DNA from 2 places in the Streptomyces capillispiralis genome. Region 1 is predicted to be linked to the other one. Evidence: predicted binding sites of a transcription regulator. Region 1 holds the regulator's gene; the other holds the start of a gene.
What was found. The regulator HspR, encoded in region 1, represses chaperone genes until heat shock. The targets are predictions, from matches to a motif close to TTGAGNNNNNNNNNCTCAA.
Positions count from the first base shown of each region.

Region 1 (11,871 bases):
CCGTGCCGGGCCACGTGCGTGTAGAGGTCCCGCATCCGCACGCCGCGGCCGCGCAGCGCCATCGCCCGGTGCAGCCCCTCCGACAGCTCCGCCTCGCGCCGGATGCCGCCCGGCTGCACGGTGAGCACCTCGGTGGTGCACGCCTGGGTCGCCTCGTCCATCGCCGCCTGGATGCGGGCCAGCCCGTCCAGCACCCGGATCGCCGGGCCCTCCGTCGTCGCGGGGGGCGAGGCGGGTGCGCGGCAGCCGAGACCGGCGTACCACTCGAATGCCTCGACGGCGGAGCCGACCCGGCGCTGGCTCGCGCTGATCTCGTCGTACATCCCGCGCAGCAGCCGGGTCATGACCTCCTGCGGGGCGGTCGGCACCAGGTAGTCCATGTCGTCCGGGTCCGGGTGCAGCAGGGCCAGCTCCAGCAGGCAGGGCACCGGCTCCGCGTCCCGGCGCGGCAGCCGTCCGCGCCGTACGGCCCGGGAATACACACGATCCCCGGCCTCGCACAGTCGGTCAGCACCGTGTGGATGCTCGTCCGTCCCGTGCCCGGCCATCGCCCATCCCACCCCCGGTTCAGCCACTTTCCGCAGCGCAACTATGCGCGGCCGGAACCGGCTGTGCAACACACCTCCGCCCGGCGCCGGCCAGGAGACCGGCGGGGTGGCCGAATATCGACGGGGCGGCTACTTCAGGTTGATCTCCGCGCAGGCCGCCTCGTACTTCGCGGTGCAGATGTCCGACACCTCGTAGATCTTGTCGGCGATCACGGTGCCCTCGATGTTCTCCTTGGTCAGCGCGACCACGGGCACCAGCTGCGCCGGGATGTCCTTGGTCGTGGGGCTGTCCACCCGGTCGCGGGTCTGCGCGTCGAACTGGATGTCCCGGCCCTGGACCTTGGCCACCGCCATCTCGGCGGCGCTCTCGGCCTCCTCCGGGTAGGACTTGTACACGCTCATGTACTGCTCGCCGGCGAGGATCCGCTGCACCGCGGCCAGCTCCGCGTCCTGGCCGGTGATCGGGGGCAGGTCGGTCACGCCGGCGGCCTTGAGTGCCTTGACGATGCCGCCCGCCATGCCGTCGTTGGCGGAGTAGACCGCCTCGATGTTCGCCGCGCCGATCGCGTTGATCGCCTCGGCCATGTTGGCCTCGGCGTTCTCCGGCTTCCAGTCCTTGGTGTCGAAGGACTTGGCGATCGTCACCTTGCCCTTGAGCTCGGACATCGCGCCCGCCTTGAACTGCTTGGCGTTCGGGTCGGTCGGCGAGCCGTTCATCATCACGACCTTGTCGGTGATGCTGAGGTCGTCCCCGAGGGACTCCAGCAGGGAGCGGCCCTGCACCTCGCCGACCAGTTCGTTGTCGAAGGAGATGTAGGCGTCGATCGGTCCCTCGGCCAGCCGGTCGTAGGCGATGACCGGGATGCCCGCGTCCTTGGCCTTCTGCACGCCGTCCGCGATGGCGTGCGCGTCGACCGCGTCCAGCACGATGACGTCGACCTTCTCGTCGATCATCTGCTGCAGCTGGGTGGCCTGCTTGCCGGCGTCCGCCTCGGCGTTGGCGTACTCGACGCGGCCCTTCTCATTGGTGAGGGACTCCACCTTCGTCTTGAAGATGGGGTAGTCGAACTGCTCGTACCGCGTGTTGGCCTTCTCCGGGAGCAGCAGCCCGACGGTGATGTCGTCGCCCTTGGTCGGGCCGGCGTCGTCGCTGCTCCCCGTCGCGTTGAGCACGCCGCAGCCGGCGAGCATGACGGACATCGAGGTGGCGGCCACGGATATGGCGATACGACGCATGCGAGGGCTCACTTCAGGTGCGTTCCGGACGTGGGCACAGCTTTGTGGCCCATGTGACTGAAAAGCCAACGCTTCAGCCCCCGTCGGCGTCAAGGGCAACCACTTAACGAGATGGACACAGCACCGTGCGCTGAACTCGTGAAAGACCTGCGGACACCTGACGTGCATCTTGGGGACACGCGGCCATACCGTGCACACGGATGTGGACCCGCACACGCGACGGGGCCCGGAGGGTTCGGTGAACCTCCGGGCCCCGCGCGGCACTTCGCATCCGCGGTCAGTCGGACTGCTGCCGCTTCGGCCTCCACACCACGAGCGCGCTGGTCTGCTGCACTTCCTGGTAGGGGACCAGATCGCGGCGGTACGAGGCGTGCACCGCGGCCTCGCGCTGACGCATCGCCGCCGCCGCACCGTCCAGGGCGTCCTGCATTTCGGCCACCCGGGCCTGGAGGGCCGCGACCTGGTTCTCCAGTTCGATGATGCGCTTGATCCCGGCCAGGTTGATGCCCTCGTCCTGCGACAACTGCTGCACCTGGCGGAGCAGTTCGATGTCGCGGGCCGAGTAGCGCCGGCCCCGGCCGGCCGTGCGGTCCGGCGAGACGAGTCCCAGCCGGTCGTACTGACGCAGTGTCTGCGGGTGCAGGCCGGAGAGCTGGGCCGCCACCGAAATGACGTAGACCGGGGTGTCCTGGGTCAGTTCATAAGGGTTGCGTCGACGGCCGTCCATCTGCAATCAAGCTCCCTTCGCGGCCTGGAACAGCTCCGCCCGCGGATCCTCCTCCGCGGTCGCCTCGCGATACGCCTCCAGCGCGTCACGAGCCTTCCCCGTCAGATCCTTGGGAACACTCACCTCCACGGTGACCAGCAGATCGCCGCGGGTGCCGTCCTTGCGGACCGCGCCCTTGCCTCGGGCCCGCATGGTCCGCCCGTTGGGCGTGCCCGGAGGCAGCTTCAGGGTGACCGGGGGGCCGCCGAGCGTCGGGACCCGCACCTCGCCGCCGAGCGCCGCCTCGGGATAGGTGACCGGGACGGTGATGGTGAGGTTGTCGTCCTTGCGGCCGAACACCGGGTGGGTGCCGACGTGCACGACGACGTACAGGTCGCCGGCCGCGCCGCCGCGCTCGCCCGGTGCGCCCTTGCCGCGCAGCCGGATCCGCTGGCCGTCGCTGACGCCCGCGGGGATGCGCACCTGCATGGTCCGCGAGGACTTGGCCCGGCCGCTGCCCTTGCAGATGTCGCAGGGCTCCTCGGCGATCAGACCGCGGCCCTTGCAGTCCGGGCACGGGTCGGTGAGGGAGAAACCCCCGCCGCTGCCCCGGGCGACCTGCCCGGTGCCGACGCAGGTCGGGCACACGCGCGGTGTGCCGTTCTTGTCGCCGGTGCCCGAACAGGCCTTGCAGGCCGCCTGCGACGACATCCGCAGCGGGACGGTCGCGCCCTCGATCGCCTCGGTGAAGCTCAGCGTCACCTCGGACTCGATGTCCTGGCCGCGCCGGGGCTGCGTCCGCGTGGTGCCGGCGCCGCCGCGGTTGAACAGGCCCCCGAAGACGTCACCGAGGCCGCCGCCGAAGCCGCCGCCCGCCTGGCCGCCGGGCTGGCCCCCGAAGAGGTCGCCCAGGTCGAAGTTGAAGTTGCCGCCGCCCGCGCCCGGCCCCGGGCGGAAGCCGCCGTTGCCGAAGAGCGCGCGCGCCTCGTCGTACTCCTTGCGCTTCTTGGGGTCACCGAGGATGTCGTTCGCCTCGGAGATCTCCTTGAACCGCTCCTCCGCCTTGGTGTTGCCCTTGTTGGCGTCCGGGTGGAACTCGCGGGCGAGCTTCCGGTACGCCTTCTTGATCTCGGCCTCGGTGGCGTCCTTGGGGACGCCGAGGACCTTGTAGTAGTCCTTCTCGATGAAGTCCTTGGTGCTCATCCCCGACGTCCCTCCTTCCCTGCGTGAGTGTCGACGTCAGCCCTCCTCCGGGCCACCGCTCTCCTTGTTCTCCGCCGTGTCCGCCTGCGCCTCGGAGCCCTCCTCGGCCGGCTTGGCCGTCTGCGCGCCCGGCTGCGGCTCGGCGACGGCCACCCGCGCGGGGCGGATGGTGCGCTCGCCGATGCGGTACCCCGGCTGCAGGATCGCCACGCAGGTCGTCTCGGTGACGTCCGGCGCGTAGCTGTGCATCAGGGCCTCGTGGATCGTCGGGTCGAAGGGCTCGCCCTCCTTGCCGAACTGCTGGAGGCCCATCTTGGCGATGATCGTCTCCAGCGACTCCGCGACGGACTTGAAGCCGCCGACGAGTTCGCCGTGTTCCCGCGCGCGGCCGACGTCGTCGAGGACGGGGAGCAGCTCGGTCAGGAGGTTCGCCACGGCGATCTCCTTGACCGCGATGCGGTCCCGCTCGACACGGCGGCGGTAGTTCTGGAACTCGGCCTGGAGGCGCTGGAGGTCCGCCGTGCGCTCACCGAGCGCCGTGCGGGTCTGGTCCAGCTGGGCCACCAGGGCCGCGTCCTGGCCCGTGTCCCCGGCCGGGGCCGCCCCCTCCTCCGCGGAGGGGGTGGGGGCGGCCTTCGGCTCGGCGTCGTCGGAGGGGACGTCGGGCTGCTGCGACTGCTCGTCGAAGCCCGGGGTCTCCTCGGTCACGCCGCACCGTCCTTACGGTCCTCGTCGACGATCTCGGCGTCGACGACGTCGTCGTCGGCCTTCGTCCCCTCGGCACCGGCGGACGCGCCGCCGGCCGCCTGGGCGCCCTGGGCGTCGGCGTACATGGCCTGGCCCAGCTTCTGGGAGACGGCGGCGACCTTCTCGGTGGCGGTGCGGATCTCGGCGGTGTCCTCGCCCTTGAGCTTCTCCTTCAGCTCGGCGAGGGCGGACTCGACCTCGGTCTTGACGTCACCGGGGACCTTGTCCTCGTTGTCCGCGAGGAACTTCTCGGTCTGGTAGACGAGCTGCTCGCCCTGGTTGCGGGACTCGGCGGCCTCGCGGCGCTTGTGGTCCTCCTCCGCGTAGCGCTCGGCCTCCTCGCGCATGCGGTCGACCTCGTCCTTCGGCAGCGAGGAGCCGCCGGTGACGGTCATCTTCTGCTCCTTGCCCGTGCCCAGGTCCTTGGCGGTCACGTGCATGATGCCGTTGGCGTCGATGTCGAAGGAGACCTCGATCTGCGGGACGCCGCGCGGCGCCGGGGGCAGACCGGTCAGCTCGAACATCCCGAGCTTCTTGTTGTACGCCGCGATCTCGCGCTCGCCCTGGTAGACCTGGATCTGCACCGACGGCTGGTTGTCCTCGGCCGTGGTGAAGATCTCGGAGCGCTTCGTCGGGATCGTGGTGTTGCGCTCGATCAGCTTGGTCATGATGCCGCCCTTGGTCTCGATGCCGAGGGACAGCGGGGTGACGTCGAGCAGCAGGACGTCCTTGACCTCGCCCTTGAGCACACCGGCCTGGAGCGCGGCACCGATCGAGACGACCTCGTCCGGGTTGACGCCCTTGTTGGCCTCCTTGCCGCCGGTCATCTCCTTGACGAGCTCGGCGACGGCGGGCATGCGGGTGGAGCCGCCGACGAGGACGACGTGGTCGATCTCGGACAGCTGGATGCCGGCGTCCTTGATGACGTTGTGGAACGGCGTCTTGCAGCGCTCGAGCAGGTCCGCGGTCAGCTGCTGGAACTGGGCGCGGGTCAGCTTCTCGTCGAGGTGCAGGGGGCCCTCGGCGGACGCGGTGATGTAGGGGAGGTTGATCGAGGTCTCGGTGGACGAGGACAGCTCGATCTTCGCCTTCTCGGCGGCCTCGCGCAGACGCTGCAGCGCCATCTTGTCCTTGCCGAGGTCCACGCCGTGGCCGGACTGGAACTGCTTGACCAGGTAGTCGACGACGCGCTGGTCCCAGTCGTCACCACCGAGGTTGTTGTCGCCGTTGGTGGCCTTCACCTCGACGACACCGTCGCCGATCTCCAGCAGGGAGACGTCGAAGGTACCGCCACCGAGGTCGAAGACGAGGATGGTCTGGTCGTCCTTGTCGAGGCCGTACGCCAGGGCGGCGGCCGTCGGCTCGTTGACGATGCGCAGCACGTTCAGACCGGCGATCTCGCCGGCCTCCTTGGTGGCCTGGCGCTCGGCGTCGTTGAAGTACGCCGGGACGGTGATGACCGCGTCCGTCACCTTCTCGCCCAGGTAGGCCTCGGCGTCGCGCTTCAGCTTCTGCAGCACGAAGGCGCTGATCTGCTGCGGGTTGAAGGGCTTCCCGTCGAGCTCGATCTTCCAGTCGGTGCCCATGTGACGCTTGACCGACCGGATGGTCCTGTCGACGTTGGTCACGGCCTGGCGCTTGGCCACCTCACCGACCAGCACCTCACCGTTCTTGGCGAAGGCGACGACGGAAGGCGTGGTCCTGGCGCCCTCGGCGTTGGTGATGACGGTGGGCTCGCCGCCCTCCAGAACGCTGACGACGGAGTTAGTCGTGCCCAGGTCGATGCCGACCGCACGTGCCATTTCGATTCCTCCAGCTGACTTGAGTGGAACGGACTCAAGCATGCATGACGTCCGGCGCGGGGTCAACAGAGCTGAGTCGAGCGGACTCAACTCTTATCCGTTCCTTACACGCAACTGGCCTGTGACCTGCGACGATGTGGTGGCAGTCCGTTGACGAGGGCGGAAAACAGGGGTGACGGGAAGCCGCACCAGCGCGAGGACGACGACGGCGGCCACCGCCGCGACCCATCCCACCGCACCCCCGGACACCCGTCCGGTGTGCGCGCACACCCCCACCAGTACCCCGCCCAGCGCTCCGGCACCGAGCAGCACGGTCACCGCGCGGGGGGCGAGCCCGAGCCGCCGCAGCCGGTGCCCGAGGTGGTCCGGCCGCCCCCGCGTCAGGGGCCACCGGGCCAGCCGCCGCGCGAGGACCACCAGCACGGCGTCGGCGCACACCACGGCCGTCAGGGCGAACAACACCCCCGCTCCGGCCGCGATTCCCTGCCCGGCCCGTACGAACACGGCCGCCGAGGCGATGACGAACCCCGCGAACAGCGCGCCGCCCGCCCCGAGGGACGCCCGCGCGGGATGCCAGTTGTGCAGCAGGAACCCGGCGAGGGCGGCGGCCAGCACGCTCAGCAGCAGCGCGATCCCGTCCATCAGCTCGAACGCGGCGCAGGCCGCCACCCCGAAGGCGGTCACCACCCCCACGGCGCCGGCCAGCCCGTCGGCGTGGTCGAGGCCCCGGAAGGCGGCGGTGACCGCCACGATCCACGCCGTGGCGAGCAGCCCGCCCACCACCCCGGTCTCCCCGTACGGCACGACGAGCACCGCCGCCACGGCCGTACCGGCGACCGGCACCCACCACCGCAGCCGCCACAGGTCGACGGCGAGTCCGAGCACGTAGACACCGCCCGCGGCGGCCGGCAGCCTCCCGACCCCGCCGCCGAGCGGTGCGACGCCGGCCGCGTCACCGGCGGCCGCGACCAGGCCGGTGGCCAGCACGACGGCCGCTCCCCCGGACAGCGGCACCGCCCGCCGCCGCCTGCGGTCCAGGACGCCCAGGCGCTTGACGGGGGCCCGCAGCAGCGCCGTGAGGAGGGCGGACAGCAGCAGGGCGGTGGCGGTGGCGACGATCCCGGAGAGCACGGATATAAGTTAGGGGCATATCGACCGATTTAGCGCGAATAACACGATCGGATCCCGGACGCCATCCGGGACTCCACCCGGGTCGCCCCGACGGGTCACCGGAACGGCCGCCGAACCGGCCACCGGAACGGCCGCCGAACCGGCCATCGGAGCGGCCGTCGGAACGGCGGCAGGACCGGTTGCCGGAGTAGGCAACCCTCAGCGATTCAGATCACCCCGCGCCCGGCTACAGTGCGGCAGGGGATGGGGGTAGTCTCGAACGGACTGCATAAGTTACCGCTTAGTAATCTCGGGGAAGCCGTAGTGGAGCCCCGACGAATCCCCTCGCAGGCCCGAGGAGCCCCGTAATGCAACTCGCCGCGATCATCGTGTCGATGGTCCTCATGGCAGTCGGCGTCGCCCTGTTCGGCCGTGCCGTCGTGCAGATCTTCCGCTTCATGGCGCTCGGCCAGCCGCTGCCGGCCGGGTCGCGGACCAACGACCCCGTGCTGCGCACCATCACCGTGGCCAGGGAGTTCCTCGGCCACACGAGGATGAACCGCTGGGGCGTCGTCGGCATCGCGCACTGGTTCGTGGCGATCGGCTTCTACACACTGCTCCTGACCATCGTCAACGCCATCGGCCAGCTGTTCCGGGCCGACTGGGTGCTTCCGGTCATCGGCGACTGGGCGCCGTACAACGTCTTCGTCGAGTTCATCGGCACCATGACGATCGTCGGCATCCTGACCCTGATCGCCATCCGCCAGCTGTCCCGGCCGGACAAGCCGGGCCGCAAGTCGCGCTTCGCGGGCTCCAACACCGGCCAGGCGTACTTCGTCGAGACCGTCATCCTGGTCGTCGGCGTCTGCATCTTCATGCTGCACGCGCTCGAGGGCGCGCAGCACCACGTCGACGGCTACGAGGCGTCCTTCTTCGTCTCCTACCCGGTGGTGTCGTGGCTGGAGGGCATGGACGTCTCCACGCTCCAGAACCTCACCTACTTCTTCGCCGGCCTGAAGATCGCCACCTCCTTCATCTGGATGATCACGGTCGCCCTGAAGACCGACATGGGCATCGCCTGGCACCGCTTCCTGGGCTTCCCGAACATCTGGTTCAAGCGCAACGCCAACGGCGACACCTCGCTGGGCGCCCTGCTGCCGATGACCTCCGGCGGCAAGCCGATCGACTTCACCGACCCCGGTGACGACGACGTCTTCGGCGTCTCCCAGGTCGAGCAGTTCTCCTGGAAGGGCCTGCTGGACTTCTCCACCTGCACCGAGTGCGGCCGCTGCCAGTCGCAGTGCCCCGCCTGGAACACCGGCAAGCCGCTCTCCCCCAAGCTGCTGATCATGTCGCTCCGCGACCACGCCCACGCCAAGGCCCCCTACCTGCTGGCCGGCGGCGGCAAGACCATGGAGGGCGAGGAGAAGGCGTCCGAGGAGCAGCTGGCCGGCGTCCCCGCCGCCGCGCTCGCGGAGGCCGAGCGCCCGCTGATCGGCACCGCCGAGGAGAACGGCGTCATCGACCCGGACGTCCTGTGGTCCTGCACCACCTGCGGCGCCTGCGTCGAGCAGTGCCCCGTCGACATCGAGCACGTCGACCACATCGTCGACATGCGCCGCTACCAGGTCATGATCGAGAGCGCCTTCCCCTCCGAGGCGGGCACGATGCTCAAGAACCTGGAGAAGAAGGGCAACCCCTGGGGCCTGGCGAAGAAGCAGCGCCTGGAGTGGACCAAGGAGGTCGACTTCGAGGTCCCGGTCGTCGGCAAGGACATCGAGGACCTCTCCGAGGTCGAGTACCTGTACTGGGTCGGCTGCGCCGGCGCCCTCGAGGACCGCGCCAAGAAGACCACCAAGGCCTTCGCGGAACTCCTCCACATCGCGGGCGTCACGTTCGCCATCATGGGCGGCGACGAGAAGTGCACCGGTGACTCCGCCCGCCGCCTCGGCAACGAGCCCCTGTTCCAGGAACTGGGCATGGAGAACGTCGCCGCGCTGAACATGGCCTTCGGCGAGGACGACGAGGACGAGTCGACGAAGAAGCCGAAGTCGGCGAAGAAGATCGTCGCCACCTGCCCGCACTGCCTCAACACCCTCGGCAACGAGTACCCGCAGCTCGGCGGCGACTACGAGGTCATCCACCACACCCAGCTGCTCCAGCACCTGGTCGACGAGGGCAAGCTCATCCCGGTCACCCCGGTCGAGGGCCTCATCACCTACCACGACCCCTGCTACCTGGGCCGCCACAACAAGATCTACACGCCCCCGCGCGAGATCATCGGCAAGGTCCCGGGCCTGCGCAACGAGGAGATGCACCGCCACAAGGAGCGCGGCTTCTGCTGCGGCGCCGGCGGCGCCCGGATGTGGATGGAGGAGCGGATCGGCAAGCGCATCAACAACGAGCGCGTCGACGAGGCCCTGTCCCTCAACCCGGACATCGTCTCCACCGCCTGCCCGTTCTGCCTCGTCATGCTGACCGACTCGGTCAACGGCAAGAAGGCCGCGACCGAAAGCGGCTCCGCCGCGGGCGGCCAGGCCAAGGAGTCCATCCAGGTCGTCGACGTGGCCCAGCTGCTGCTGGAGTCCGTCAAGACCCCGGCCGACCCGGCGGGCGACGAGGAGAGCGAGAGCGCTCCGGAGCCGCAGCCGGTGAAGTAACGCGGCGGCACACACGCGTGACGAAGGGGCCGTTCCCACCGGGGCGGCCCCTTCGCCATGTTCACGTACAACCCTCCGGCCGACTCGGGGGTCTCCTGTTCGGCGATCACCCGTGAACCCCCGGGCAACTCCCGGCGACACACAGGTGCACAGCGCCCCAGGACCCGTGGACGGCCGTACCCGGCGACCGCCCCGCACACCGCAGGAGAACTCCTTGCACAGAAACCTCCGCACCGCTCTCGCGACCGCCACGGCGGCCGCCCTCACCGGCGGCCTGCTGGTCGCCATGGCCGGCCCCGCGGCCGCCGCCCCGTCGGGGCTCGACGGCGACTTCAACGGTGACGGCTACCGGGACGTCGCCGTCACCGCACCTCTCGCCCACGTGAGCGGCAAGGGCGGCGCCGGCGCCGTCACGGTCCTCTACGGCTCCCCCGCGGGCGCCGGCGCGAACAAGGTCCAGACCCTCACCCAGGACAGCGCGGGCGTCCCGGGCGCCGCCGAGAAGGACGACCAGTTCGGCGCCCACACCGCGCCCGGCGACTTCAACGGCGACGGCTACGCCGACCTGGCCGTGGGCGCCCCCGGCGAGGACGCCGGCGACGACGCCAACGGCGGCACCGTCGTCATCCTGTGGGGAGGCTCCGCCGGCCTCTCCGGCGGCACCACCGTCTCCGACCCCTCCCGCTCCAGCCACGACTGGTTCGGCCAGGTCGTCGCGGCGGGCGACTACAACGGCGACGGCCGCGACGACCTCGCGATCGCCTCCGACATCAACAAGGTCGACATCTACCGCGGCGGATTCACCAAGTCCGGCTCCACCGGCGGCCGCTACACCGTCACCGCGCCCATCCTGCCGGTCCCGGGCATCGACATCTTCAACCTCACCCCGGGCGACGTCGACGCGGACAACCGCACCGACCTCGTCGTGGACGGCTACGAGGGCGACAGCGACGGCGAGTACTCGTACAACGCCAACTACTGGCTGCCCGGCTCCTCCTCCGGCATCACCACCTCGGGCTCGCGGAAGCTCCCCGCCGGCGTCATCTCCGACATCGGTGACGTGAACGGCGACGGCTACGGCGACATCGTCATCGGCAACTCCTGGGACGCCGGCACGAACACCGCGGGCACCTCCAAGGGCGGATCGGTGGACGTCGTCTACGGCGCCTCGTACGGCCCCGAGGGCGGCACCGAGCGCGTCAACCAGAACACCGCGGGCGTGCCCGGCGACAACGAGACCGGCGACGGCTTCGGCTACGAGGTCACCCTCGGCGACATCAACGGCGACGGCCACGACGACCTCGTCATCGGCGCGCCGGGCGAGGACCTGGGCGGCATCGCGGACACCGGCATGGTCTCCGTGATCTACGGCGGCGCCGCCGGCCTCTCCGAGACCGGCTCCCAGTCCCTGCACCAGGACACCGCGGGCGTCCCCGGCAGCAGCGAGGAGGGCGACGGCTTCGGCGGCGAGGTCCTCCTCTCCGACGTCACCGGCGACGGAAAGGCCGACCTGACCGTCGGCCTGCCGTGGGAGAACGACTCCAACGGCTACGCCGTCGCCTTCACCTCCGACGGCCTGAAGATCAACGCCGCCGGGCGCGGCATCGGCCTCGGCGCCGTCGGCGTGTCCTCGTCGGGCAACCCGATGCTCGGCTTCCACGTCAACGGCTGATCCCCCGCCGACGTGCTCTCCGTCCTCCGCAGGACCCGGCCACCCCGGGCCCCCTACGGGGACGGACCACGGGGCTGACGACCCCTTAGGGGATGTCACAGCTCGGCCGCAAAGCCGGGCCCGAGAGCCGGGGCCCGGCACACGACCGCCCGGGACCAGGTACGTTCGAGGACGTGGCTGGATTCAG
Region 1 covers NZ_VIWV01000001.1:3,807,486-3,819,356, forward strand. Annotated here, with positions in the region: gene FHX78_RS16195 (helix-turn-helix transcriptional regulator) at 1-548, opposite strand, end outside; gene FHX78_RS16200 (sugar ABC transporter substrate-binding protein) at 678-1,784, opposite strand; gene FHX78_RS16205 (heat shock protein transcriptional repressor HspR) at 2,062-2,511, opposite strand; gene dnaJ (molecular chaperone DnaJ) at 2,518-3,693, opposite strand; gene grpE (nucleotide exchange factor GrpE) at 3,730-4,401, opposite strand; gene dnaK (molecular chaperone DnaK) at 4,398-6,242, opposite strand; gene FHX78_RS16225 (MraY family glycosyltransferase) at 6,336-7,373, opposite strand; gene FHX78_RS16230 ((Fe-S)-binding protein) at 7,721-10,012, shown strand; gene FHX78_RS16235 (FG-GAP-like repeat-containing protein) at 10,227-11,684, shown strand; gene FHX78_RS16240 (Yip1 family protein) at 11,777-11,871, shown strand, end outside.

Region 2 (11,871 bases), 1.1 Mb from region 1:
CGAGGGCGGCGGTCCCCGCCGTGGCGCCGACGAACGTCTCGACGAGCAGGACGTGGCCGAAGCGGGTCCGGCCGCCGGTGAGCGAGTAGGGACGGACCCGGGCGGGTTTGCGGTCACCGCCGCGGACCGGGAGATGTTTCCTGGGCGTACTGCTCATCGGGGACTCCCGGTGGACTCGGACTCCAGGTTCTTGCGCAGCTCGCTGCGGAGCTCGGGGGTCAGGACGTGGCCGGCGCGGCCGACGAACAGCGCCATGTGGTACGCCACGACACTCATGTCGCACTCCGCGGAACCGTGCACGCCGAGCAGCGAACCGTCGCTGATGGACATCACGAACAGGCTGCCCTCGTCCATGGTGACCATCGTGTGCTTGACCGGACCGAAGTCCATCAGCTTCGAGGTACCGATGGTGAGGCTGCCTATGCCGGACACGACGGTGGCCAGGTCGGCGGCGGAGCCGCGCGGCCCGGTGCGCTTGCCGCCCCCGGCCTCGCGGGCCTCGGTGTTGCGGGACGGGTCGGAGGACAGGAGCAGCAGACCGTCGGAGGAGACCACCGCGACGGAGAGGATGCCGGGCACCTCCTCGACGAGGTTGGTCAGCAGCCAGTGCAGGTTGCGGGCCTCACTGCTCAGTCCGAAGGTACTGGGCGCGGTCAACTGCTTGCCTCCTCGACTGTGCCCCCCGTGGCTTCTGCGGATGGTGCGGTCGTGTCGGTCTGCGTCGGGTGGTGTCCGGTCCGCTCGGCGATCTCCGCCTCGACGTCCCGGCGCCCCGCGTCCGCCCCCCGGCGGAACCCTCCGAGCCGTCGGCGCAGCGCCTCGGCGTCCACGGCACCGCTGCGGGGCCGTGGCGCCTCGGCGGGCGCGCTGATCTTCGGCGTGCGCTTGGGGAGCCCCTTGGCCGTGATCGGCTCCTCGTCCTCCGGCCCGTCCGGCACCCGCGTGTGCTCGGCACCGTCACCGGCCGCGGGCTGCGGCCGCCGCGGCAGCCCGCCCCGCCCGGAACCGGCCGCACCGGCCTCCCGCCCCTCGGCACCGTCCTCGGCGGGCCGGGCCGCGGCGCCGTCCTCCGTGGCCCCGGGCCTGGTGTCCGTACCGGCGCCCGTGGGTGCCGGGTCCGGGCCGCCGGACGCGAACTGGCCGTCGGTACCGGAGTCCGGGCCGGCGGACGCGAACTGGCCGTCGGCTCCGGTGTCCGGGCGGGCGACCCCGTACCCGTCGTCGGTCCCGGTGCCGTGTCCCGGACCCGGGCGTACGGCGTCGGTCTCCGGGCGGTCGACGGGTGCGGGCGCGTCGTCGGCGGACGGGCGCGCCGCGCCGCCGGGAACGGTCTCGGCACCGGTGGTGTCGCCGGACGCGTGACCGTCGCCCGGCCGTACGGCACCGGACCCCGGGCCCTCCGTCGGGACCGGAGCGTCGGCCCCGTCCGGCTGGGCCGGGATCAGCAGCTCCATTGTCATCTCGGCGGGCCGCTCGGCCGGTACGGCGTCCGCACCGGCGGACTCGTCACGGTCTGTCCCGGCGCCCTCCGGGTGCCCCGTCGCGGTATCGGCCGCACGGTCCCCGGACGTGTCCTCGGTCGTGGAGTCCGCGGACTCGGCCGTCCCGTCCGGGCCGGCCCCGCTCGCACGCTCCGCCGCGGTCTCCCCCGGCACTTCCCCCGACGCGTCCTCCGGCGCCTCCCCGGCGCCGGCGTCCCTGCGGCGTACCGCCTTCTCCGCCAGGGCGACCAGCGGGTCGGTGCCCTCCGTGCGGCCGGGCAGCACGTTGGAGTTGGCCTCGGCGTCGGCGCCCGGCAGGGAGACGGTCTGGGCGGAGCCGGTGACGGGGACCGCGTCCCGCGCGGCGGAGGTCAGCAGGGTCTCGGGAAGGACGGCGACCGCCGCGATGCCGCCCTGCTTCTGCTCGCGCAGCTGGACCCGCACCGCGTGCCGGTGGGCGAGCCGGGCGACGACGTACAGGCCGAGGCCGAGACCGTCCTCACCCTCCGCGTCGTACGTGGTCTCCGGGTCGAAGTCGGACAGCCGGGCGTTGAGCCGCTCCAGCCGCTCCCCGGTCATGCCGATGCCCTCGTCCCGCACGGAGAGCATGACCTCGCCGTTCTCCAGCAGCCAGCCGGAGATCTCGACGGGCAGGTCCGGCGGGGAGGACGACGTGGCGTTCTCCAGCAGCTCGGCCAGCAGGTGGGAGAGGTCGTCGGCGGCGAACCCGGCGATGTGCGCGTGCGGCGGCAGCGCGGCGATCCGCACCCGCTCGTACCGCTCGATCTCGCTGACCGCGGCCCGTACGACGTCCACGAGCGGAACCGGACCCGCCGTGTGCTGGACGTGCTCGGTACCGGCGAGGACCAGCAGGTTCTCGCTGTGCCGGCGCATGACCGTGGCGAAGTGGTCGAGCTTGAACAGCGTGGCCAGCCGGTCCGGGTCGTCCTCCCGCTCCTCCAGCCCCTCGATGACGCCGAGCTGCCGCTCGACCAGCCCGAGCGTGCGCAGCGCGAGGCTGACGAACGTGCTGCCGATGCTGGTGCGCAGCCGCTCCAGGTGGGCGGTGGACTCGGCGAGTTCGGTGCGCAGCTCCTCGCGGGCGTCGGCCATCTTCTGCCGCTGTCCGACGAGGTGCTTGCGGTCGGCCTCCAGGGTGGCGATCCGCTCGGCGAGCGCGACGGCGTGCGCGTGCAGGGTGTTGACGGAGCGGACGACCTGGGCGAACTCGTCGTTGCGGCCGGTGAAGGTGACCGGCTCCTGGCTCGTGGGGTCGTCCGCCCCGGCGAGGCGGGCGGAACCCCGGCGCAGCACGGACAGCGGACGCGTGAGCGTGCGGGCCATCGCGGTGGCGATGCCGATCGTGAGCAGCATCAGGGCGCCGAGGACGGCGATCCGGATCTCCAGCTCGGTGACGTCGTCGTCGCGCAGCTGGGCGAGGTCCTTGGTGCGCTGCTCGAAGAGGGCGGACTCCACCCCGCGCATCATCTCGATCCGCGCGGTGAGCGCGGCCCGCAGCTTCTTGGTGTCGGTGTCGAGTTCGCCGTCGGAGAGGGACGGTTCGTCGGTGAGGTCCGCGAGGTACTTCTCGGCGGAGCCGACCTCGGGGCCGGTGACCGTGGAGTCGTAGGAGGCGCGGGAGCTCTTGGGCGCGGTGTCGCGGAAGTCGGCGAGGGCCGCGTCGGAGCGCAGCCGCGCCTGGAGCGCGGCGGCGGTCAGCTCGTCGCGCCGCTCGGTGTCGGCGTCGGAGGAGCCGCTGGTCGTGGAGGGCAGGCCGGTGATCGGGTCGATCACGGTCCGCGTGCTGCTCGGCACGTCGAGCGCGGCGAGCAGCAGTCCGCGGGTGGCGGCGGCCTGCTGGACGGCGGAGTCCAGTTCGGCGAGCGCGTGGGCGCCGGAGCCGGCGCGCGGCGGGGTCTGCTCCGCCAGCTGTTCGGCGAGCCGGTGCAGTTGGGTGATGGCGGTGGAGTACGCCTGGTGCGCCTCCAGGGCGCTGCTCTTGCCGGTGAGCGCCGCCCGGCGCACGGCCGCGATGGCGTCGAGGTCCTCGCGCAGCCCCCGCGGGGTGTCGGTGTCGGCGCGCAGTTCCTCGACCTGCCGGTCGACGCGGGCGCTGTGCTCCTCAGAGGGCGCCCGGGACTTGGAGCGGCCGGCCGCGATGTAGGGGACGACCTCGTCGCGTTCGTCGGCGAGGGAGTGGGCCAGCGTGAGGGCGTCCTGGGTCCGCTCGGCGAGCGTCACCAGTTCCTGCGCGTCATGGAGCTGCCCCGAGGCCGTGAGCACGGAGGGTGCCCCGGCGCCGGCGATCGCCGCGGCCACGACCGCCACGGCCACGATGAGCCGGTTGCGTACGTGGGTGGGGCGGCCCCTGCCGACGGTGGGCGTCTGCTCGTCCCCCGCGGGGGCCGTCTGCTTGCCTTTGCGACGAGGCCGCGACTTCTGCACCGGTGCTCGCATTCCTGACTCGTGTACCCGTGGGCCCGGGTGACGCTCCGTCAACGGATTCGGACGTCCGACCCGAGCGCTCGACCGCGCTCGGGCAGCGGGGCGCCCCCATCGCTCCCCGACCCTCCCAGTGCCCGTGGACAGTGGATGCGCATCACCTGACCCGCCACTCGAAGGAGTGAACATCGGACGTGAGTTGGGGAGCAAGTTCCGTTGCCCCCGGCAGCGGCCGTGTCCGGCCCGCCGGTTGGACGTCTGCGGCGGGCGGTGGCAATATTCGCCGCCACGCCTTCCCGGAGCACTGCATTCCCTCCCAAAACAGGCGCCTGACCTGCGCGGCTGCGGGGAAGGGGCGGCCCTCGGCGGCCCGCGGCGCCCCATGTGAAGGGCTCGTGCAGACTGGCCGGATGCGTACGGAACTTGTTTCGGAGCCCGGCGATCCGGGCCGCCCCAACGAGGACTTCGCGAGCGTCGGACTTCCGGCCTCCGGACAGGGCGGTTCGCTCGTGGTGCTGGACGGGGTCACGCCACCGGGGGACGGGGGCGGCTGCCTGCATTCCGTCCCCTGGTACACCGCCCGGCTGGGCGGGGCGCTGACCGAACTGACCGTTTCCCTCCCGGATGTTCCCCTGGCCGAGCTGTTGTCCCGTGCCCTGACCCGTACCGCCGGGAGCCACTCGGCAACCTGTGACCTTTCTCACCCCCGCACGCCCCAGGCGACGGTGGCGCTGGCCCGCTGGTCACCGGCCTCGGTCGAGTACCTGGTCCTGTCGGACTCGGCGCTGCTGGTCGAGTCCCCGGGCGGCGCGGTCACCGCGCTGGTGGACGACCGGCTGTCCCTGCTGCCCCGTGCGGCGCTCACCAGTGAAAGCCTGGTGGACGCCACTCTGCGTAACCGGGAGGGCGGCTTCTTCACGGCGGCGGCGGATCCCTCGGTGGCCTCCCGGGCGGTCACCGGTTCGCTGCCGCGCGGCGAGGTGCGCGCCCTGGCCGCGCTGACGGACGGTGCGGCGCGCTGGGTGGAGCGGTTCCACCGGGGCGGCTGGGCGGACTGTCTGACGCTGGTGCGCAAGGAGGGCCCGCAGGCCCTGGTGGACCGGGTGCGCACGCTGGAGCGGGCGGACGCGGACCGGGTGCCGCCGCGCCGGGGCAAGATCCACGACGACGCGACGGTGGTCTACGTGGAGCTGTGACGGCCCGGGGGCCGCCGCCCGCCGGTCATTTCTCCATGCCCCGGTTCAGCTGGTTCAGCAGTCGGGCCAGCTCGGTGACCTCGGCCGGGTCCCAGTCGGCGAGCCGGCCGGCGTAGCGCGCGCGGCGCGCCTCACGGACCCGGCGCACCCGGTCGTGGCCCTCCTGGGTGAGGGCGACCAGCCAGGCCCGCCCGTCGGCGGGGTCCGGTTCGCGGGCGACGAGCCCGAGCTGTTCCAGCGCGCGCAGCTGGCGCGACATCGTCGCCTTGCCGACGCCGATGTAGGCGGCCAGCTCGGTGGCCCGCTGCCGGCCGCACTCATCCAGACGGACCAGCAAGCCGTACGCGGACGGCTCCAGGTCGGGGTGGACGGCGCGGGCCATCTCCCCCTGGCTGGCCCGGGCGCGCCGCAGCAGCACCGTCAACTCGCGTTCCAGCGCGAGGAATCCGGGCTGGTCCACACCGGGTGCGGGCTCCGGGGAGGGGGCCTGTCCCGCGCCGCCGTTTCCGTCTTCGTGCACGTCTGATCCTGCCTCGGTCTTCCGGTTCCGGAGGTGTCCCGCCAAGTGGCGACGTCGTCGCGGCTCCGCCAGTATTTCGCAGGCGTAGACCAACGGCAGCGCGTGGACGCCCGCCCTGTCGTGGTCCACGTGCGCAGGTTCTCCAGCAGGCGATGACACGGCAGGCCCACACCTCGCGATGTGGGTCACCTTCCGGGTTTACCCCCACAGACCTTTCGGAGATACGCCATGCCCGTGCACAGATCCGGCTTCACCCGTATACCCGCGCTCGCGACCGCCGGTGCGGTCCTGCTCGCGGTGCTCTCCCTCCCCCAGACGGCCGCCGCGACCGGGTCCTCCCCCGGCGCCCCTCCCCGCGGCTCCGCCCACATGGGCATGGGCGTCCTCGCCCACGACGGCCGGGGCGGCCCGCCCACCGCCCGCACCGCCACCCAGACGGAGGGGGTGGACGTCTCCAGCCACCAGGGCAACGTGGACTGGGCGACGCTGTGGAACAGCGGGGTCCGGTGGGCCTACGCGAAGGCCACGGAGGGCACCTACTACACCAACCCGTACCGCTCCCAGCAGTACGGCGGCGCGTACGACGTCGGCATGATCCGCGGCGCCTACCACTTCGCCACGCCCGACACGGCGGGCGGCGCCGCCCAGGCCGACTACTTCGTCGACCGCGGCGGCGGCTGGACGGCGGACGGCCGGACCCTGCCGGGCGTGCTCGACATCGAGTGGAACCCGTACGGCGCCGCGTGCTACGGCAAGTCGCCGAGCGCCATGGTGAGCTGGATCCGCGACTTCCTGGACCGGTACCGGGCCCGCACCGGCCGCGACGCCGTCATCTACACGGCCACCAGCTGGTGGAAGCAGTGCACCGGCAACCACGCCGGCTTCGCCGCCGCCCATCCGCTGTGGATCGCCCGGTACGCCTCCGCCGTGGGCGAACTGCCCGCCGGCTGGGGCGCGTACACGATGTGGCAGTACACCTCGACCGGGCCGGTCGTCGGGGACCACGACCGGTTCAACGGCACCCTGGACCGGGTACGGGCGCTGGCGCTGGGCTGACCGGCCGCCCGTACCGCCCCCGGCGAGGCCGCCCGGGACGCGCCCCCGCGCGGCGAAGGCCCGAGCCCCCCTCACGGGGCCGCCCGGGCCTTCCCTCGTCCGGCCGCCTCCGTCACGCGGCGACCGGAACCTCCGGCGTGGCGCCGTTCACGGCCGGCGCCAGCGCCAGCTCCAGCACCTGGCGGACGTCGGTGACGGCGTGGACGTCCAGCTTCTCCAGCACCTCCGCCGGGACGTCGTCCAGGTCGGGCTCGTTGCGCTTGGGGATGATCACGGTGGTGATCCCCGCGCGGTGCGCGGCGAGCAGCTTCTGCTTCACCCCGCCGATCGGGAGCACCCGCCCGGTCAGCGAGACCTCGCCGGTCATCGCCACGTCGGTGCGCACCAGCCGGCCGGAGAGCAGCGAGGCCAGGGCGGTGGTCATGGTGACGCCCGCGCTCGGGCCGTCCTTGGGCACCGCGCCCGCCGGGAAGTGGATGTGCACGCCCCGGTCCTTCAGGTCGCCCACCGGCAGTTCCAGCTCGGCCCCGTGGCTGCGCAGGAAGCTCAGCGCGATCTGCGCGGACTCCTTCATCACGTCACCCAGCTGGCCGGTCAGGGTCAGGCCCGCCGCGCCGGTCTCCGGGTCGGCCAGGGACGCCTCCACGTAGAGGACGTCACCGCCGGCGCCGGTCACCGCGAGCCCGGTGGCCACGCCGGGGACGGCGGTACGGCGCTCGGCCGGGTCCTGGGCGGACTCGGGCACGTGGCGCGGCCGGCCGATCAGGTCCCGCAGGTCGCCGTCGGTCACGGTGAAGGGCAGCTCCCGCTCGCCCAGTTCGTGCTGGGCCGCGACCTTGCGCAGCAGCCGCGCGATGGACCGCTCCAGGGTGCGCACCCCCGCCTCACGCGTGTACTCGCCGGCCAGCCTGCGCAGCGCGCCCTCGTCGATCGTCACCTCGTCCCGGTCCAGCCCGGCGCGCTCCAGCTGGCGCGGGAGCAGGTGGTCGCGGGCGATGACGACCTTCTCGTCCTCCGTGTAGCCGTCGAGGCGGACCAGCTCCATGCGGTCGAGCAGGGCCTCGGGGATGGCTTCCAGGACATTGGCCGTGGCGAGGAAGACCACGTCGGACAGGTCCAGCTCGACCTCCAGGTAGTGGTCCCGGAAGGTGTGGTTCTGGGCCGGGTCGAGCACTTCGAGCAGGGCCGCGGCCGGGTCGCCGCGGAAGTCGGAGCCGACCTTGTCGATCTCGTCCAGCAGGACGACCGGGTTCATGGAACCGGCCTCCTTGACCGCCCGGACGATCCGGCCGGGCAGCGCGCCGACGTACGTGCGCCGGTGGCCGCGGATCTCGGCCTCGTCGCGGACGCCGCCGAGGGCGACCCGGACGAACTTGCGGCCCATCGCGTGGGCGACGGACTCGCCGAGGCTGGTCTTGCCGACGCCGGGCGGGCCCACCAGGGCCAGCACGGCGCCGCCGCGCCGGCCGCCGACGACGCCGAGGCCCCGGTCGCTGCGCCGCTTGCGCACCGCCAGGTACTCGGTGATCCGCTCCTTCACGTCGTCCAGACCCGCGTGCTCGGCGTCGAGGACGGCCCGGGCGCCCTGGATGTCGTAGGCGTCCTCGGTGCGCTCGTTCCACGGCATCTCCAGGACCGTGTCGAGCCAGGTGCGGATCCAGGAGCCCTCGGGCGACTGGTCGGAGGCGCGCTCCAGCTTGTCGACCTCCTTGAGGGCGGCCTCGCGGACCTTCTCCGGCAGGTCGGCGGCCTCCACGCGGGCCCGGTAGTCGTCGGACTCCTCGCCCTCCTTCTCGCCGTTGAGCTCGCGCAGCTCCTTGCGGACGGCTTCGAGCTGGCGCCGGAGCAGGAACTCGCGCTGCTGCTTGTCGACGCCCTCCTGGACGTCCTTGGCGATGGTCTCGGCGACGTCCTGCTCGGCGAGGTGGTCGCGCAGCTGCTGGGTCGCGAGCCTGAGGCGGGCGACCGGGTCGGCGGTCTCCAGGAGCCGGACCTTCTGGTCGGTGGTCAGGAACGGCGAGTAGCCGGAGTTGTCGGCGAGCGCGGAGACGTCGTCGATGGCCTGGACGCGGTCGACGACCTGCCAGGCGCCGCGCTTGCGCAGCCAGGCGGTGGCGAGCGCCTTGTACTCCTTGACCAGTTCGGTGACCTGCCCCGGCAGCGGTTCCGGCACGCTCTCGTCGACGCGGGTGCCCTCCACCCACAGCGCCGCGCCCGGCCCGGTGGTCCCGGCGCCGATCCGCACGCGGCCCCGGCCGCGGATCAGTGCGCCGGGGTCGCCGTCGGCCAGCCTGCCGACCTGCTCGACCGTGCCCAGCACGCCGGTGCCGGCGTAGGTCCCGTCGACGCGTGGCACCAGGAGCACCCTGGGCTTCCCCGGCTCGGCGCCGGCGGCGGCCTGGGCGGCCTCCACCGCCGCGCGCACCTCGGAGTCGCTCAGGTCCAGCGGAACCACCATCCCGGGCAGCACGACCTCGTCGTCGAGCGGCAGCACAGGCAGGGCGAGCGGTGTGGACTCAGCAGCCATGATCTCCCCTTCGGCAGTCAAGTTGAGTTATGCCGACTCAATGCACGTGAGCCGCCGAATGTTCCCAGAGCCGCGTTCGCTCTCAGCGATCACCGGTCCGGGGCGCTCGCCGCCCGGCCGCCGCGCGAAACCGAGCTGTCAGGATGAACGCATGTCCACCCCGTACGACATTCCCGAAGTCCTGGACCGCCGCGAGGGCCCGTACGGCGAGGTCGTGCTGCGCAGGCACGGCGGCCTGCTGCAGATCATCGCCAACGGCTGCTTCCTGATGGACACCTCCGACGGCCGCTCGGAGCGACGGCTGGTCGACGCCGCGCTGGCCGCCCTCGACCCCGCCGGGGCGGACGGGGAGCCCGGTCCGCACGTCCTGATCGGCGGCCTCGGCGTCGGCTTCTCGCTCGCACACGCCGCCGCACAGCCCCGCTGGGGGCGGATCACCGTGGTGGAGCGCGAACCGGCGGTCATCGGGTGGCACCGCGCGGGACCGCTGGCCGGGCTCTCCGCGGAGGCGCTCGCCGACCCCCGCACGGAGATCGTCGAGGCGGATCTCGTCGCGTTCGTCAATGAGACATCCGCCACGTTCGACGCGCTGTGCCTCGACATCGACAACGGCCCCGACTGGACCGTCACCGAGGACAACGGAGGGCTCTACTCGCCGGCCGGACTGGCAAGCTGCGCAAGGGTGTTGAGGCCGCACGGGGTACTCGCGGTCTGGTCCGCCAAGCCGTCCCCGGAATTCGAGGGAACCTTGCGGAATGCCGGGTTCCAACAGGTGCGTACCGAAGAGATCCCCGTTGCCCGGGGCGTTCCGGACGTCGTGCACATCGGCGTCCGCCCTGGATAGCAATGGTGCGGTGACTCCCCGTACGCTGCTGCCCTGACGCGGATCATTCAAGCGTCAATCGCAGTCATGCGCAGATCACGGATCACCCCACGGTTCCGGAAAGCACACTTCAGGGGCGGGCGATGGAGCAGACACACACCTCCCACAACGGCACGGCGACGACCACCCCCGGCGCTCAGCGCAGGGTTCTGGTGGTCGAGGACGATGCGACGATCGTGGACGCCATCGCGACCCGCCTTCGCGCCGAGGGATTCCTGGTGCAAACGGCGGGCGACGGCCCGTCCGCGGTGGACACGGCAGAGGCCTGGCAGCCCGACCTGCTGATCCTCGACATCATGCTGCCGGGCTTCGACGGACTGGAGGTCTGCCGTCGCGTGCAGGCCCAGCGTCCGGTGCCGGTACTGATGCTCACCGCGCGCGACGACGAGACCGACATGCTGGTCGGCCTGGGCGTCGGCGCCGACGACTACATGACCAAGCCCTTCTCCATGCGGGAACTGGCGGCGCGCGTGCATGTGCTGCTGCGCCGCATGGAGCGGGCGGCCCTCGCGGCGACGACCCCGCGCAGCGGCATCCTGCGCCTGGGCGAGCTGGAGATCGACCACGCGCAGCGCAGGGTGCGGGTGCGCAGCGAGGACGTCCACCTGACGCCCACCGAGTTCGACCTCCTGGTGTGCCTGGCGAACACGCCCCGCGCGGTGCTCTCCCGCGAGCAGCTGCTGGCCGAGGTCTGGGACTGGGCGGACGCCTCCGGCACCCGGACCGTGGACAGCCACATCAAGGCGCTGCGCCGGAAGATCGGCGCCGAGCGCATCCGCACCGTGCACGGCGTGGGCTACGCCCTGGAGACGCCGACGCCATGAGCGACGGGCCGACCGGACGCCGAGACCACGGGCAGGCGCCGCCCTGGGGCGGTGTTCGCCCGTTCTCGATCAAGACCAAGCTGGGTGCGCTGGTCGTCGTCTCGGTCCTGATCACCACCGGACTGTCGGTGATCGCCGTGCACACCAAGACGGAGCTGCGCTTCATCACGGTCTTCTCGATGATCGCCACCCTGCTCATCACGCAGTTCGTGGCGCACTCGCTCACCGCGCCGCTGGACGACATGAACGCCGTGGCCCGGTCCATCTCGCACGGCGACTACACCCGCCGGGTCCGCGAGAACCGGCGGGACGAGCTGGGCGACCTGGCCCAGACGATCAACGCCATGGCCGACGAGCTGGAGGCCCAGGACGCCCAGCGCAAGGAGCTGGTCGCCAACGTCTCGCACGAGCTGCGCACCCCCATCGCGGGGCTGCGCGCGGTGCTGGAGAACATCGTCGACGGCGTCACCCAGGCCGATCCCGAGACGATGCGCACGGCCCTGCGGCAGACCGAGCGCCTGGGACGGCTCGTCGAGACGCTCCTGGACCTGTCCCGCCTGGACAACGGCGTCGTCCCGCTGAAGAAGCGCCGGTTCGAGGTGTGGCCGTACCTGTCCGGCGTGCTCAAGGAGGCCAACATGGTCGCCTCGGCCCGCGCCGGCATGGCCTCCGGCTCGGGCAGCCACACCCGTACGGACGTCCATCTGCACCTCGACGTCTCGCCGCCGGAGCTCGTGGCGCACGCCGACCCGGAGCGGATCCACCAGGTCGTCGCCAACCTCATCGACAACGCGGTCAAGCACAGCCCGCCGCACGGCCGGGTGACGGTCAGGGCGCGGCGCGGCACCCAGGCGGAGTCGCTGGAGCTGGAGGTGCTGGACGAGGGTCCCGGCATTCCGCGAACCGAGTGGCACCGCGTCTTCGAACGGTTCAACCGCGGCA
Region 2 covers NZ_VIWV01000001.1:2,711,893-2,723,763, forward strand. Annotated here, with positions in the region: gene FHX78_RS11085 (DUF742 domain-containing protein) at 1-157, opposite strand, end outside; gene FHX78_RS11090 (roadblock/LC7 domain-containing protein) at 154-657, opposite strand; gene FHX78_RS11095 (sensor histidine kinase) at 654-3,938, opposite strand; gene FHX78_RS11100 (protein phosphatase 2C domain-containing protein) at 4,334-5,119, shown strand; gene FHX78_RS11105 (MarR family winged helix-turn-helix transcriptional regulator) at 5,145-5,639, opposite strand; gene FHX78_RS11110 (lysozyme) at 5,868-6,695, shown strand; gene lon (endopeptidase La) at 6,808-9,222, opposite strand; gene FHX78_RS11120 (spermine/spermidine synthase domain-containing protein) at 9,374-10,066, shown strand; gene FHX78_RS11125 (response regulator transcription factor) at 10,189-10,929, shown strand; gene FHX78_RS11130 (HAMP domain-containing sensor histidine kinase) at 10,926-11,871, shown strand, end outside.
Region 2: a site for HspR is predicted at 9,245-9,263, ahead of lon (endopeptidase La). Genes of this name have one in related genera too.